Regions from separate parts of the Methylosinus sp. PW1 genome, predicted to be linked through region 1. Evidence: riboswitches for the same ligand, from Rfam matches in the RefSeq annotation. Region 1 holds a riboswitch; the other holds the start of a gene.
What was found. A riboswitch is a leader RNA that binds a small molecule or an ion and turns the genes downstream of it on or off. The one in region 1 is predicted to bind cobalamin.

Region 1 (8,412 bases):
TGGTGAGAGGGGCGATTGGCGAGATCGTCCTCCGCCGCCGCGCCGAGGCCGAGCAATATGGCGGGATCGAGCCTGCCCTCGCTGGCGCGCAGCAGCTTTACCGCGCGGGGCGCGGTGGCGCGGATTTGCTCTGTGACTTGCGCTTCGTCTTCCGCGCTCAGCAGATCGGTCTTGTTGAGCACGATGAGATCGGCGCAGAGAAGCTGATCCTCGAACACTTCTTCCAGCGGATTGTCGTGGTCGATCGCGAGGGTTTCGGCGCGCTCTTTGGCGATGGCGTCGAGATCATCGGCGAAGCGGCCCGCCGCCACCGCCGGGCCGTCCACCACGGCGATGACGCCATCGACCGTGAGATGCGGGCGGATCGTCGGCCATTCGAAGGCTTTGACCAGAGGCTTGGGCAGAGCGAGGCCGGAGGTCTCGATGATGATGTGCTCGGGCCGGTTCGGATGCGCGAGCAGCGCCTCGATCGCCGGCGCGAAATCATCGGCCACGGTGCAGCAGAGGCACCCATTGGCCAGCTCGACGATGTTTTCCTCGGGGCAATTCTCCACGCCGCAGGCGCGAAGAATGTCGCCATCGACGCCGACATCGCCGAACTCGTTGATGATGAGCGCGAGGCGGCGGCCGCGCGCCGTCTCGAGGATATGGCGAATCAGCGTCGTCTTGCCGGCGCCGAGAAAGCCGGTGACGATGGTGGCGGGGATTTTGGCGAGAGCGCTCACGCCGCGGCCTCCGCGCCGGTCTTTGTCGGGAGACGGCGCCAGACGAAGCCGACCGCCGCGCCGACCAGAATCCAGGTGAGCGCATGAATGGCGAGCGAAGCGGCGGCGAAACGCGCGGCCAGCTCGGCCGGCGCGGTGCTCTCCGGCGCGGGCGGCTGCGGCGCGCCGATGAGATGCGGCGCGAGAATCAGCGCGACGCCGAGCGCCTTTACGAGCGGGCGCTCGACGCGCAGCACGGCGAAGAGCCCGGCGCCGGTCGCGGCCGCCGTGCCGATCCACCAGAGCTGGCGCGCGGCGAGATCGCCGGCGGCGCTGCCGGGCAGCTCCGGCGCGAGGCCGAGGCTGGTGGCGAGGCCTGTGGAGGCGAAAGCGCAGACGCCCCAGAGCGCGGCGCGCTTGGGCTCGATCGTCTCGCCGGAGAGCAGCATCAGAGCCAGCAGCACGAAAGCGTAGCCGATGGAGGTGACGCTGGTGGCGAGGCTGGTCGCGGCGGTGCGCTGGAGGCCCGGCGCGGGCTCCCAAGCGGGCTCGACGGCGTGCGCGTGCTGATGCGCCTCGACTCCGGCATGAGCCTGTTCGGCCGCGGTCTCATAGACCTCGGCGGCGAGGATCAGCGGAGTCGTGGTGACATTCTGCAGGGCCGCGACCGCTAGCCCCGCGAGAAGGCCGGCCAAAAGGCCGACCGCGAGGAGTCGCTGGATCACCGCTGCGTCAATGGCAGGGGAAGCCGAGCGAATGGCGCGAATCATGCGCGGCGTTATGCGCGACGCTCGCATAAGAGAAGCCGGCGAGATAGACGAGCCCGGCGCCGAGCGTGAACACGACCAGCGCAGCGCGCAGGATCTCGAGACGGCTGGCGGAGACGATCGCGGCGGCGGAAAGGGTCTTCGTGGTCATGTTCTGCTCCTCGCCGCCCCACCGGCGGCCTCAATGGTTTCGGGCGACGGCAGGTCTCCTGGCTCACGGGTCGCTGCGCGCGCCGCCTTCCCGGGCTTTGACCCAGTGGCATCACGGGCGCGCGCTCGCCGCTCACAGTTGCGGGGGCAGCCGCGGATCAGGGGCGAGCCCCATACCGCATTCCCTCTTCGCCTCCTTGCGGAGGACCGTCGCAACCAGTCATAATCTGGCGCTCGGGCGCCGTCAAACGGCGCGGCTACGAGGAGTTGACGAATGTCTGCCCTGGTCTTCCCCGACCTGGACGCGTTGGCCGCCGTCTGCCGTCGGCATCACATCCTCAGGCTCTCTTTGTTCGGCTCCGAGCTCTCAGGCTCTGCTCGGCCGGACAGCGATATCGATCTCCTGGTCGAGTTCGAGCCGGATCGCGAGCCGGGGCTGCTCGGAATGGCCCGCATCGAGACGGAACTGTCCGAACTGCTCGGCGGACGGACCATCGACCTGCGAACGGCCGGGGATCTCAGCCGATATTTTCGTGAGGACGTCGTACGCAAGGCCGAGATTCAGTATGCCGCCTGACGATGTGATACGAATTCGCCATATGATCGAGGCTGCGGAAGACGCCGGCCGTTTCATCGTGGGCCGTGTGCGCAGCGATCTCGACAGGGATCGAATGCTCACCTTCGCGCTGGCTCGCGCGATCGAAATCATGGGCGAGGCGGCATCCAAAGTAAGTCTCGAGACTCGCGCCGCCGCGCCCTCTGTGCCCTGGCGCGAGATCACATCGATGCGCAATCGTTTGATTCACGCCTATTACGACATCGACTGCAATATCTTATGGAAGACAGCGACGGAAGAAATCCCAGCGCTTCGGTCGTTGCTGACGGCAATCTCGACAGATGGCTAGCCCTGCGCTTTATTAAAATCATGACCGACGCCAGCAAGCCGCTCGAAGAAGACGCCGCCCGCCGCCATCGTGAGAAGATGGAGAAGCGCAAGGCCGTGCAGGACGCCGAGGTCGCCGGCAAGAGCATCGCCGAAAAAGGCCTGCTGATGGTCCATACCGGCCCCGGCAAGGGCAAATCGACCGCGGCCTTCGGCCTCGCTCTGCGGGCGATGGGACATGGGCTCGCGGTGGGCGTCGTGCAATTCGGCAAGGGCGCCTGGGACACGGGCGAGCGGCGCATTCTCGAGAGGCTCGGCCGCGAGGACGGGCTGCTCGCCTGGCACACGCTCGGCGAGGGCTTCACCTGGGAGACGCAGGACCGCGCCCGCGACGAGGCGGCGGCCCGGCGCGCCTGGGAGAAGGCGAAGGAGCTGATGGCCTCGAAGTCGATTCGGCTGCTCGTGCTCGACGAATTGTCGATCGCGCTCCGTTACGAGCATCTGCCGCTCGATGAGGTGATCGCGGCGCTGACGGCGCGGCGCGGCGATCTCCACATCGTCGTCACCGGCCGCAACGCCAAGCCGGAGCTGATCGCGGCGGCCGATCTCGTCACCGAGATGACAATGGTCAAGCACCACTTCCAGGCCGGGGTGAAGGCGCAGGCCGGAATCGAGTTTTGAGGCGGCGCCTCAAATGAATTTCAGCCCTTTCAGGCTCGAATGCCCATTCCGCCCGACGATCAGATGGTCGTGCACGGCGATGCCGAAAGGCTGCGCTATGGCGATAATGTCCAGCGTCATGCGAATGTCGGCGGTGGAAGGCGTCGGATCGCCGGACGGGTGATTATGCGTCATCCCACTGTGTTCATTATCATTTTGATATTCAATGATTTTTTTGAAGAACCGCTGAAGGTGGTGCCGGGGTTTGGGAGCTGCGCTTAGTGCGCTATCGTGATCGTCACGGGCGATCATCAGCGCGCTCAGCGAGTTCACGTCACGCACGGCACCGAACTTCATCCTTTCCGCCTCACAATTCAAGCCCACCGATTCGGCGGAGCCCTCGGGTGTAGATTTCCGTCGAGATTTGACCCGGGATTTCCATTGAGAAGTGACCCGGGTTGAAGATGGCTTGCGGCTCAGTCGGTCGTCAAGTTTTGGTCTTTTCCTTTGCAGGTTTGTCCGCCTTCGCCGAGCTGTCCTTGAACCGGAAGCTGTCGTTTCCAGTTTCGAGGATATGGCAGCGGTGAGTGAGGCGATCGAGCAGAGCCGTCGTCATCTTGGCGTCCCCGAAGACGGCGGCCCATTCGCCGAAGCTCAGATTCGTCGTGATGATGACGCTGGTTCGCTCGTAGAGCTTGCTCAGCAGATGGAACAGCAACGCCCCGCCGGAGCCGCTGAACGGCAGGTAGCCGAGCTCATCGAGGATGACGAGATCGGAATGAACGAGCCGCGCCGCGACTTGGCCCGACTTGCCTTGGTGCTTTTCGGCTTCGAGCGCGTTTACGAGCTCGACGGTGGAGAAGAACCGCACACGCTTTCTGTGATGCTCGATCGCCTGGACGCCGATCGCTGTCGCCAGATGCGTCTTGCCCGTGCCAGGTCCCCCGACCAGGACGGCGTTATGCGCATCCTCGAGGAACTCGCAGCGATGAAGCTGGCGCGCGAGCGCCTCGTTGACCTCACTGCTGGCGAAGTCGAAGCCGGCGAGATCGCGATAGTTCGGGAACCGCGCGGACTTGAGCTGGTAGGCGATCGATCTCACCTCCCGGTCGGCGGTTTCCGCCTTCAAGAGTTGCGACAGGATCGGCAGCGCGGCCTCGAAGGCCGGGGAGCCTTGCTCGGTCAGCTCGCTGACGGCTTGCGCCATGCCGTGCATTTTGAGACTGCGCAGCATGATGACGATGGCGCCGGCGGCGGGATTATGACGCATGGCGCGCCTCCCGACCCTTGCGCAGCGCGTCGTAACGCTCGACATTGGCCTGCGGCTCGGTGGTGAGCGTCAGCGCGTTGGGCGGTTTCACGGGCGGCGCGTCGACCGGCTTGCCGTCCACCAAGCGATGCAACAGGTTCAAGATGTGCGTCTTGGTCGGCGCGCCGGCCTCCAGCGCCAATTGGACGGCGGTCAGCACGGCCTGCTCGTCGTGCTGTAGGACCAGAGCCAAAATCTCGACCATCTCACGGTCGCCTCCCGGCTTCTCGAGCATGCGCTGTTGCAGCGTCCGTAAGGCGACCGGCAGTTCCGCGAAGGGCGCGCCATTGCGCAGCGCGCCCGGCTTGCGCTGGATGACGGAGAGATAATGCCGCCAGTCGTAGACCGTCACGCTCTTGTCGTCATGCGACCGGGCGAAGACGCGGGCGTGCTCGCACACGATCTGCCCCTCGGCGGCGACGACGACGCGCTCAGGGTAGACCCGCACGCTGACGGGGCGATTGGCGAATGAAGCCGGCACGCTGTAGCGATTGCGGTCCAGATGGATCAGGCACGTCGGCGTGACCCGCTTGGTGTGTTCGACGAAGCCGTCGAATGGCCGCGGAGGCTGCATCAGTTGCGGAACCTCCTCGCGCCAAGCCTCCGCGATCGTCCCCGGCTGCGCGCTGTGCGGAATCTCGGCCCACAGCTCGCGGCATCGCGCCTCCAGCCAGTCGTTGAGCGCCGCCAGCGACGGAAAGCTCGGGATTGGCTGCCAGAGGCGATGACGAGCATCCTGAACGTTCTTCTCGATTTGCCCCTTTTCCCAGCCGGAGGCCGGATTGCAGAATGCGGCCTCGAACAGGAAGTGGCTGACCATCGCGGCGAAGCGGGCGTTGACCTGGCGTTCTTTGCCACGCCCGATCTTGTCGATCGCGGTGCGCATGTTGTCGTAGACGCCTCGCCGGGGCACGCCGCCCAGCACGCGGAAGGCGTGGTTGTGGGCGTCGAAGAGCATCTCATGCGTCTGCTGCGGGTAGGCGCGAAGGAAGAACGCACGGCTGTAGGAGAGCTTGAACTGGGCGACCTGCAACTTCGTCCGCTCGCCCGCGATGATCGCCCAATCCTCCGACCAGTCGAACTGGAACGCCTCGCCGGGCAGAAACGTCAGCGGCACGAACGCGCCGCGCCCGCAGGTCTGCTGCTCCCGATGCCGCGCCGCCTTCCACTCGCGCGCGAACGCCGCCACGCGATTGTAGGAGCCGTCGTAGCCGAGGGCGACCAGATCCGCGTGCAACTGCTTGACCGTCCGCTTCTGCTTGCGCGATTTTGCGGCCTCCTGACGCAGCATGTGCGCCAGCTTGTCGGCGAACGGATCGAGCCGGCTCGGTCGATCGGGCGTGGCGAACCCCGGCTCCACGCTGTCCGAGCGCAGGTATTTGCGCACCGTATTGCGCGACAGCCCCGTGCGTCGCGCAATCTCCCGGATCGAAAACTCCTGCCGATATCGCCAGCGTCGGATGACGCTCAATAACTCCATGTCGATCACTCCAAGGTCCCCCACGACGGTCGAGGGGGAAAGGTTCGAACATGGGTCAGTTCTCGGTGGAAAAACTCGTGCTGCCTGGGTCAGCTCTCAGTGGAAATCAACACCGCATAGGCTTCACGGGCTCTGGCGAGCGATATGCGATCCACCGGGCCAGCCGGTCAACGGGATCGCCGCCGGGCCTTCGAGCAGGCCGAGAACGAAGGCCCTGATGACGGGCGACGAAACCACCAGGCGCAGGAAATACACCGTATCCGGCCCGTGCTGCGCTGAGAGCCAATGCTTCACGGTCCTCTCGCTCGCATCCGTCTGACGCATGAGCTGCTTGATCGCACGGCGGCTGGATACGTCGCCAAGCTCCTTGCGAACAATCGCGTGGTCCGTTGGTTGGCGACCCATCAGCAGGACTAACTCAGCGAGTTTCAGAAGATCGCCGAGATCGACACGCTCGGCCCGATCGCGGAAACGCCGAGCGCCTGAGTCAGATATGGGGACCCGGACCCGATAAGCGCGGGGACCATGGGAGAAGCCGCACCGTGGGGCGGATTAAGCATGGCGGTGGGAATGGCGGCGAACCCGCATGAGGCCCACCAGGCTGGCCGTCATATGGTCCAGCCGCATGAGGGGCGGTTCGCCTCGCATGAACTGAAGGCGGGCGCGCGGGCGCGTCGGGAGCGCCAACCGGCGCGCCCGCCATTTGTGCTGAGCGATCAAGCTCGATCCATGGCGCTTTGCTCAATTCGCTTCGGGGCGCGGCACTGCACACGATTCCTGTCGTCCCACGCCTCAAGCTCGTCGATCCGGTAGAGCACCGCTTTGCCGATTTTTACGAATGATGGCCCGATCTTCATCGCACGCCAGTTCCGAAGGGTGCCGACGGAAACGCTGCCACGATAGCGTTCGGCCACCTCTTCCGGCGTGAGGAATGTGGTCTCTGACATACGCCCTCCTTCGGCAGGAGACCTGCCGCTGATGATCGTTGATGGTCGAGCGCGAGACGCATTTCGTAATGCGTTGGTCATTCAGAGCCACCGACACGCTGGCCGAGCTTCGATGGCGCACGCTCCTGCACGACCGAACATGAGCGCGCGGAAGTGGCCAGGGAAGTATCAATCGTCAGGCGTAGGGAAGGCGGATGGTGGGGGATATAAATAGGCGGGGATGCGGAGTGGTCTTCCCGCTCGCAAAGGGCATTTGGAGCCAGGCGCGGTGAGGTCATCACGCTGACCTGTCGAACACCTATGGCTCAAGCCGAATTTGCAGATCTGCAAGCAAGTTGGAGTCCATGCCGTCGCCGGCCAGGGTTTGCAGGTAGTCGAGCAGATCGTCCTGCCGTGGTTGACCGAAGGCCAGTCGATAGACCGTGAGGCTGCGTTTGAGCCAGGCGAGTCGCGTGACTTCCCGACTGAACGGCAGCATCGGCACGCGCCGTTCGACGCGCACGGAACCTTCGTAGATCCAATAGGGGATGAGATCGGTGTCGACCGCCGCCTCGGATCGCGCGTGCTCGAACATCAGCTTCCACGGATCGTCAGGAGCCTGCCCACGGCCCCTCACGACCGCGGCCTGGCGCTCGGCCAGGTTGAGGCGCACGGCATGGCCCTTGAAGCGGTGGACGCGGCCTTCGCGCTGCTCGAGGTCCACCGGGTTGCCTGGCAAGTTCCAGTGATAGACGCGATAGCAATAGGGATGGAAGTCCAGCCCTTCCTGGCCGACCGACGTGGTGGCGAGAACGAACGGCCGGAACGGTGAGTTGAAGGCGTCACGCACGCCTCCGAGCCGCGCGACGGCGCCGTCTTCGTCCTTGTAATCGGCGAGCCGCATCGCGAAGCGTCCGCGCATCTGGAACTTGCTGATGGCGAGGGACTCTCCATCGACCTGCACGTCATCGACGTCGATCTGCGACGGGCGGATAGCGAGGGCCTGTGCCATGGCGCGAGCGACACCGATTGCGCGGTCGTCGGCTGGGCGGGCTCCGAGACCTTCGGCATCGACGAGGTAATGTGCGTATTCGTCCAGGACGGCCTGTAGGTTGTGCTGGGCGCAATAGGCCAGCACGCGGCGCCAGTAGTGATCGTCGGTATCCCGTCGCAGCAAGGCGACCGCGTCATGCTGATTGAACAGCGCCCGGAACGACCAGGCGACTTCGGCGGCGGCGCTGAGCAAGCGTGGGTCATCCCACGCCAGCTCGGGCGCGATCCGCTTGAGGGCGCGAAGCGCGCAGACGGCCGGACTGCCGAGCGCGACGTCAACCAGCAGGTCCGAAAGATCGTCGGACAAAGCGCCGATGTCGTGCGTCTTCACCGCTGCCGCCAGTTCGGCGACATGATCGTGGAAGGCGTCTTCGCTCGCCAGGGCGCGCATGCCGTGGGGCGCTTCCAGCCAGGCGCGGGATCGCGCGCCCAGCAGGTCATCGATCACGGCTGGGGCGGCCCACTCGGCGCTGTGCGCGT
Region 2 (8,412 bases), on a different contig from region 1:
AAAATATAGAGATTGGCGAACACCACCGGATAATCGCGATTGACGATGGATTCGTAGGAGAGATAGCCGAGCCCGTCGAGCGAGAAGATCGTCTCTATGAGCACGGAGCCGGTCAGGAACGCATGCACGAAGGCGCCCGGAAAGCCGGAGACGACGATGAGCATGGCGTTGCGGAACACATGGCCGTAGAGCACGCGGTTCTCGGTGAGGCCCTTCATGCGCGCCGTCTGCACATATTGCTTGCGGATTTCGTCCAAGAAGGAGTTCTTGGTCAGAAAGGTCTGCGTCGCGAAGGCGCCGAGCGTCATGGCGAGCACGGGCAGGCAGATGTGCCAGAGATAATCGCCGACCTTGGCCGGCAGCGACAGCTCGGAGAAATTCTCCGAGACGAGGCCGCGCAATGGAAAAATCTGCCAGAAGGAGCCGCCGGCGAAGAGCACGATGAGCAGCATTGCGAAGAGGAAGCTCGGAATCGCATAGCCGATGATGATGAGATTGGACGTCCAAGAATCGAAACGCTCGCCGTCGCGCACCGCTTTGGCGATGCCGAGCGGGATGGAGACGGAATAGGAGATGAGCGTCATCCATAGGCCGAGCGACATTGACACGGGCAGCTTCTCGCCGATGAGCTTCAGCACGCTCTCGTCGCGAAAATAGCTGCGGCCGAAGTCGAAGACGGCGTAATTCTTCACCATCAGCAGGAAGCGTTCCCAGGCCGGCTTGTCGAAGCCGAACTGCTTTTCCAGCTCGGCGATGAATTTGGGATCGAGCCCCTGCGCGCCGCGATATTTGGAGGCGCCTTCCGCGCCGGCGCCGGGAGTCGCCGCGCCGCCGCGGCCGACATCGCCGCCGCCGCCGGAAAAGCGCGAGGTCGCGCCCATGTCATAGCCCTGCAGCTGCGCGATGACGCGCTCGACGGGACCGCCGGGGGCGAATTGCACAATGGCGAAGGAGATGAGCATGATGCCGAGGATCGTCGGGATCATCAGCAGCAAGCGTCGCAGAATGTAAGCCGCCATAGTGGTTCAGCGCCCCGCGTAATTGATCTTGCGCGCCTTGGCGTCGTCCCACCACCATGTCGCGGCTATGCCCGTGTCGAAGCGCGGATAGCGCTCCGGGCGGCCGAACACGTCCCAATGGGCGATCCAATGCGTCGGCTTGTAGTAATGCGGAATCCAATATTGGCCGGCGATCAGCACGCGGTCCAGCGCGCGGCAGATGGCGGCCAGCTCCTCGCGCGAATTGGCGACCAGCGCTTTCTCGATGAGCGCGTCGACGACGGGATCGGCGACGCCGATGACATTTTGCGAGCCCTTGGTGCGCGCCGCCTCGGAGCCGAACATGATGCGCAGCTCCTCGCCCGGCGAATAGGCGATGCGCACGCGCTCCATGATGACGTCGTAATCATGATCGTCGATGCGGGATTTGTATTGCGCCGCGTCCACGATGCGCATGCGGGCGTTGACGCCGATCAGCTTCAGATTCTTGATGAAGGGCTGCGTGTGCCGCTCGAACATGCTGGTGTTGTAGAGGAACTCGAACTCGAGCGGCTTGCCGTCGGGCAGGCGCAGCAGGCCGTCCTTGCGCGTGCAGCCGGCCTCGGTCAAAAGATCGACGGCCTTGCGCAAGAGATTGCGATCCTGTCCCGAGCCGTCCGACACCGGCGGCTGGAACGGCGCCTCGAAGACGTCCTTAGGCAGACGATCGCGGAATGGCTCGAGCAGAGCGAGTTCGGCAGGCGTCGGAACGCCGACGGCCTCGAGATCGGAATTCTCGAAATAGGAGCTCGTGCGCTTATACGAGTCATACATCAGATTATGATTGGTCCATTCGAAATCGAATGCGTAGCCGAGCGCCTTGCGCACGCGCGGATCGGCGAACACCGGCCGGCGTATGTTCATGAACCAGCCCTGCGTTCCCGATATGTTGTAATCGGGAATTTCCTCGCGCTTCACGCGCCCGTCGCGAAAGGCGGGGAAGTCGTAGCCCGTCGCCCATATTGCCGAGGTGAATTCCTCATGCACGGTGAAGGCGCCGGCCTTGAAGGCCTCGAAAGCGACATTGCGGTCGCCGTAATAATCGAAGCGTATCGTGTCGAAATTGGCCTGGCCGACATTGACCGGCAAATCCTTCGCCCAATAGTCCGGCACGCGCTGGAAGGAGATGAAGCGGCCCGGATCGATCGCGCCGATCTTATAGGAGGAGGAGCCGAGCGGCGGCTCGAGCGTCGTCTCGTTGAACTTGTGCTTGGTGTAATAGGCCTTGGAGAAGATCGGCTGGCTGGCGACGATGATCGGCAGATCGCGGGCGCGGCCGGGCGCCAGCTTCACCACCAGAACATCGTCGGCCTCGGCCTTGGCGCTGACGAGATCGCGCAGCGATTGCGAGATCATCGGATGGCCTTCGGCCTTCAGCAGGTCGAGCGAGAAGGCGACGTCATGCGCGGTGAGCGGCGAGCCGTCGTGAAAGCGCGCCTCCTTGCGCAGGAAGAATGTATAGGTGAGCTTGTCGGCGGAGATGCGCACCTTTTTGGCCACCAGACCATAGAGCGCATCGCGCTCGTCGAGGCTGCCGGCCAGCAGCGTGTCATAGATGAGCCCGACGCCCGCCGCCGGATTGCCGCGCAAAATATAAGGATTCAGCGAATCATAGCTGTTCTTCTCGGGCGGCGGCGGCTCCATCACCAATGTTCCACCCTTAGGCGCCTTGGGGTTCACATAGGCGAAATGCGGAAAGTCCGCCGGCTCGGCGAGCTCGCCGAAAATGGAGAGCCCATGGCTCTCGGTCTCGCCCGGCGCGGCTTCGGCGAAGGCGGGGCGCACGGCCCATCCCGGCAGGGCGACCCCGGCGAGGCTCGAGAGGGCGGCGAGCGCCCGGCGGCGCGTCACAGGAAGAAAATTGCGTGTTTCAGCCAAGGTGATCTCGCTTTCGGGGCGTCAGGGCTGGCGTGAGCGCGGCGGCTCACGCGAATCCCGCGATTATGTCGGATTTTCGGGATGAAGCCATATGAGATTGCAGTCGCTTCCCATATGACGCGCGAGCCGGGGCCGCGGTTCCGCCTTCCGCGGGAGGGCGCCGGATACGCGAGGAAAGCGCCGCTTTTCGGGCAGCGGGACCGCTGGCGAGCCGGCCCCGCGAGATTTGCGGAAGCTAAATGTTGTGTCCGCTGGCCAAGGCGCCGTATTCGATGGCCCCTTTCGTATCGCGTCGGGAGCGCAGCCGAGATGACCAGAGAGCCCCGCCCGTTCCGCCACCAGGCCTTCATCGACGGCGCCTTCGTCGCCGCCGACAATGGCGCGACCTTCGCCGTTCGCGATCCGGCCACGGGCGCGGTATTGGCCGAGGTCCCGGACCTGGGCGCGGCGGAGACGCGCCGCGCGATCGAGGCCGCCGAGCGCGCTTTGCCCGGCTGGCGCGGCAAGCTCGCCAAGGAGCGGGCGCAAATATTGCGGCGCCTGCATGATCTGCTGCTCGCCGATCAGGAGCGCCTCGCGCAGATCATCACCGCGGAGCAGGGCAAGCCGATCGCCGAGGCGCGCGGCGAGATCGCCTATGCCGCCGCCTATTTCGACTGGTTCGCGGAGGAGGGCCGCCGCGTCTATGGCGATGTGATTCCGCAGCAGGCGCGCGAGAAGCGCATTCTCGTGTTCAAGCAGGCGATCGGCGTCACCGCCGCGATCACGCCCTGGAACTTCCCTTCGGCCATGATCGCGCGCAAGGCCGGCGCAGCGCTCGCCGCCGGCTGCACGATGGTGGTGAAGCCGGCCGAGCTGACGCCGCTCTCGGCGATAGCGATGGCCGAGATCGCGCAGCGCGCCGGCGTGCCGGACGGCGTGCTCAATGTGGTGACGACCAACGACCCCGCCAGCGTCGGCGCCGAGCTCACCTCCAATCCGACCGTGCGCAAGATCAGCTTCACCGGCTCGACCGAGGTGGGGAAGATTCTTCTGCGCCAGGCGGCGGAGAATGTGCAGAAATGCTCGATGGAGCTCGGCGGCAATGCGCCTTTCATCGTCTTCGCCGACGCCGATCTCGACCTCGCGGTGAAGGGCGCGCTCGCGACCAAATATCGCAACAGCGGCCAGACCTGCGTCTGCGCCAATCGCTTCCTCGTGCAGAAAGACGTCGCCGAGGCCTTCGGCGCCAAGCTCGCCGAGGCGGCCTCCAGGCTGAAGGTCGGGCGCGGCGTCGAGCCCGGCGTCGTCATCGGCCCGCTGATCGAAGAGGCGGCGGTCGAGAAGGTCGAGCGTCTCGTCGCCGACGCCCGCGCGCGCGGCGCGAGAGTGCTGACCGGCGGCGGACGGCATGAGCTCGGCGGCAATTTCTATTCGCCGACCGTGCTCTTCGATACGCGGCCGGACATGCAGATTTTCGTGGAGGAGATCTTCGGCCCCGTCGCCGCGATCACCACTTTCGAGGATGAAGCGGAGGCGCTTCGCCTCGCCAATTCGACGCATTATGGCCTCGCCGCTTATTTCTACAGCCGCGACATAGCGCGCGTGTTCCGCGTCGCCGAGCAGCTGGAGTTCGGCATGGTCGGCGTCAACGAGTCGCTGATGTCGAGCGAGGCGGCGCCGTTCGGCGGCGTGAAGCAATCGGGCATGGGACGCGAGGGCTCCAAATACGGAATAGAGAGCTATCTCGAGATCAAATATGTCTGTCTCGGCAATATGTGAGGCGCTCAGCCTGCGCGGTTCGGCGTGCCCAGCACATGCACGTCGGGCGCGATCATCACATTGTCGAAACGCTGCGTGAACATCGGCGCCGCGAAGAAGGCGACGGCGCGCAGCGTTTCCTCGCCCGTGTTGACGAGATCATGCCTCAGCGGCGTCGGAATGACGAAGACATCGCCCGGCCGCACGTGATGGACGACGCCGCCTTCTGCGCGCAATTCGCCGCAGCCGCCGAGAATATATTGCGTCTCCTCGGTGGCGTCCGTGTGCCAGCCGAGCCGTCCGCCGGGCTCGATCTCATAGACGATGGTCGAGGATTGCGTCGCGCCATGCTCGCCGCAGGAGGCGAAGGCGCCCGCCCAGCGCACGCTCGGATCGTCCACGCCGCCAACTTGCGCGCGCGGGAGGTCATTGGTGGCGACGAGGTGAATGGCGCTCATTGATCTTCTCCGAAATTCTAATCGAATTTTCCATGGCGCGAGTTCCGGGCGCGAGTTCCGGGCGCGAGTTCCTGGGACGAGTCCCGCCGCAGTCCCAACGCGCTGCGCGCGGCTTCGTTCCGCGTGCTTGACAGGGGAGCGCTGTGCGGCTCTATTGAAAGACGATGGTTCCCTCTCGAGGGATCAAAAGGGAATGCGGTGAGCGCTGGCGACGGCGCGAAGCCGCGGCTGCCCCCGCAACTGTGAGCGGCGAGCCGAGGATCAAACGAGCCACTGGAGCAGACGCTCCGGGAAGGCGATCCGAAGGCGCTGACCCGCGAGCCAGGAGACCTGCCATCAGTCGTGGTCACGCGCGATAGCGTCGGGCGGGGTGCACCGAGGCGGCCGAGACCCTTTCGCAGAGCGCGAGAGGGTCGCGACCTTTCGCAGTGACGGCCCACGTCTGCTGCGAGTCTTCCGGCAATGTCCTCCCTGTCCCATCGGGCCGCCCTCACGGGCGCTGCTTCTCATATTGCGTTTCTTTCCGCATCGCTTCTCCTTCTCGCTTCCGCCGCAGGGCAGGAGGCGCTGCCCACGGTCGAGATCGGCGCGGCGACCATCGTCTCCGCCGATCGCGTCGAAGAGCGCGTCGACAAATCCTCCTCGGCCGTCACCGTGATCCCGTCCGCGCAGATCGAGAAGCGCGGCGCGACCGGGCTCACCGAGGCGCTGCGCGGCGCGCCGGGCCTCGATCTCTATGAGACGGGCGGTCCCGGCGCGCAGACATCCGTGTTTCTACGCGGCGCGACGCCCGGCCAGACGCTCGTCCTCGTCGATGGCGTGCGCATCGGCGATCCGTCCTCCACCGATGGCTCTGTCGATCTCGGCGGCCTCGTCGCCACGGACATAGAGCGCATAGAGGTGCTGCGCGGCCCGCAATCGGCGCTCTATGGCTCTGATGCGATGGGCGGCGTCATTCACATCGTCACGCGCAAAGGCGAGGGGCGGCCGCGCGCGTCTCTTCTGGTCGAGGGCGGCTCCTACGGAACCGGACATTTGCGCGCGCGCGTCTCGGGAAGCGAGGATCGCTTGTGGTACGCATTCGCGATCGATGCGCTCACAGTCGACGGTCATCCGCGCTATGGCTATCGCATCGCGCGTCCGCTGACGATCGGCGACGGCAAGACGCCTTTGCCGCCTCTGCCGCCCAATGATCCGACCAGAAAAGGCGGCGCCAGCGCGCGCCTCGGCTATCGCGTGAATGAGGATATCGCGGTCGAGGCCGCATTCTTCGGCTATGACAGCGCGATCCGCTTCGACAATCCTTATTCCTTCTCGGCGATCGACGTCTACGATCCGCAGAACCATCAGCACGCGACATTCGCGCAATTCTATGCGCGCGTCGACGCCGACATGTTCGATCGCGCATTGCACAATCGCTTCACTCTGTTCGGCAATGTGACGAACCGCGACGTTTGGCAGGCGCGCTCCTGCTATGATGCGAGCTTCGACGCCTATAATTGCCGGCGCGGCTATCGTGGAACGCGGCGCGGCTTCGAATATCAGGGCGATCTCACGCTCGGCGGATTCGGCCTGCTGACCTTCGGCGCCCGCAATGAGACGGAGTCTGTCCGCACGTCGCAGGATCCGGTTCCGCCGACCACATTCACGCCGATCGACGCTGCGCAGACGACGCATTCGGGCTTCGCTCAGCATAAGCTCACAATGCTCGAGCGCGTCGATCTCTCCTATGGCGGCCGCATCGACGCCGTCGATCAGAACCGCACCTTCGCGACATGGCGCGCCACCGCCGCTTATCGCCTCGAGGAGACGGGGACCAAATTGCGCGGCAGCGCCGGCACGGGCGCGCGCGTCGCCTCGCTCTATCAGCGCTTCAGCCAATATGGCGATCCGACGCTCGCGCCGGAGACGAGCGTCGGCTATGACGTCGGCGTCGATCAATCCTTGTTCGGCGAGCGTCTCTACGCCTCCGTGTCGCTGTTCGAAAATCGCTTTCGCGACCTCATCGAATTCGGCCGCGCGCCGAGCTGCGCTGCGACACAGGCTTTCGGCTGCTATTACAATGTCGGCCGCGCGCGCACGAAAGGCGTCGAATTCTCCGGCGAGGCGATCGTCGTTCCCGGCGAATGGCGCTTGCGCGCCAGCTACACGCATCTCGCCGCGGAAAATCTGACGACGCATCGTAGCTTGTACCGTCGGCCGCGCGACAAGGCGACGGGCTCCCTCATCTACACGGGAATCGCAGGGCTTGAGCTCGATGCGCGCCTCAGCTACGTCGGTCCCAATCCCGACTATGACTATATTTTCTCGCAGCGCGTGACGCTCGCGCCTTACGCCAAGCTCGATCTCTTCGCCGATTACAAGATCGACGAATGCATGTCTGTGTTCGCGCGGATCGAGAACGTCAATGATGCGCGCTACGAGGAAGTCTTCAACTACGGAACGGCGGGACGCTCCATCTATGGCGGCGTGAAATTCAGCTGGTGATGAAGCTTCAGGGAGAATGAACCAATGACGAATGCGACGCCGCAACGGCGCCTGGAGCCGGATGGAACGCCGGTCGATGTCTTCGCTCTGCCGACCGACGCGCAGAGCCTCGAAGCGCTGCTGCGCGATCTTTTTCAAAATCATTGGCGCGAGATCGTGTTCGGGCCGATCATTCAAGGCGCGGCCTTCGAGATTCATGTCGATCATGCGCCGACGCATATCGGTCTTCTCGACGGCTATCTCACCATCGCTTTCGGGCAGACGCATTTTCATGTCTGCATCGGCGAGACGAAAGGACCGCGCAGCCGGCCGACGCCGCCGGAACTCGCACGGCATAGGCGCACGGCGCGCGCGGAGCTGCATCGGCGCTTCTCAGGCACATGCGTTCCCATGTCCTGGAGCCTGCAATTGTTCAATGGCGCGGATGAGCAGCAGCTCGCCGTGCTCTTGCCCAATCCGTTTCTGCATCCAGAAACGGAGAAAGTCCTGCGTGAGCCCGATTGGTCGCGGCTTTCATTGTGGGATGCGCTGCGGGCGCGCTGGCTCGGGCTCGTCGAGGCCGATCCGCTCGATCGGGCAGCGCATTGATCTTCGGCATTGATCTTCGGCAGAGCAGGGCGTCCGCCCCGCTCGTAAATAAGGAGCATCGCATGACAAGGCTTTCACTTCCCATCATCGAAGAACGCAACCTGCTGTGGAGCGGCGCGTTCATTCTCGTCGGCGCCTTCTTCTCGCTGGCTTTCGCTTGCGCGGCGCCGCTCGCGGGCTTCGCCGCCATTGCGGCGCTTACGAGCACGCGGCGCAATGCGCTG

Region 2: linked by a shared signal. The riboswitch ahead of K369_RS09740 (TonB-dependent siderophore receptor) and the one ahead of K369_RS05500 (CbtB-domain containing protein) in region 1 are both predicted to bind cobalamin.

The regions. Positions count from the first base shown of each region.
Region 1 is NZ_JQNK01000008.1:4,770-13,181, reverse strand. It holds gene cobW (cobalamin biosynthesis protein CobW) at 1-725, opposite strand, end outside; gene K369_RS05505 (CbtA family protein) at 722-1,429, opposite strand; gene K369_RS05500 (CbtB-domain containing protein) at 1,437-1,622, opposite strand; cobalamin riboswitch at 1,653-1,848, opposite strand; gene K369_RS05495 (nucleotidyltransferase family protein) at 1,896-2,198, shown strand; gene K369_RS05490 (DUF86 domain-containing protein) at 2,188-2,526, shown strand; gene cobO (cob(I)yrinic acid a,c-diamide adenosyltransferase) at 2,547-3,185, shown strand; partial or broken gene K369_RS25355 (JAB domain-containing protein) at 3,195-3,359, opposite strand; gene istB (IS21-like element helper ATPase IstB) at 3,652-4,434, opposite strand; gene istA (IS21 family transposase) at 4,424-5,953, opposite strand; gene K369_RS05470 (hypothetical protein) at 6,077-6,358, opposite strand; gene K369_RS05465 (AlpA family transcriptional regulator) at 6,670-6,900, opposite strand; gene K369_RS05460 (helicase-related protein) at 7,199-8,412, opposite strand, start outside.
Region 2 is NZ_JQNK01000009.1:81,137-89,548, reverse strand. It holds gene K369_RS09760 (microcin C ABC transporter permease YejB) at 1-1,019, opposite strand, end outside; gene K369_RS09755 (extracellular solute-binding protein) at 1,026-2,915, opposite strand; gene K369_RS09750 (NAD-dependent succinate-semialdehyde dehydrogenase) at 3,225-4,676, shown strand; gene K369_RS09745 (cupin domain-containing protein) at 4,682-5,113, opposite strand; cobalamin riboswitch at 5,262-5,466, shown strand; gene K369_RS09740 (TonB-dependent siderophore receptor) at 5,576-7,600, shown strand; gene K369_RS09735 (hypothetical protein) at 7,625-8,188, shown strand; gene K369_RS09730 (hypothetical protein) at 8,251-8,412, shown strand, end outside.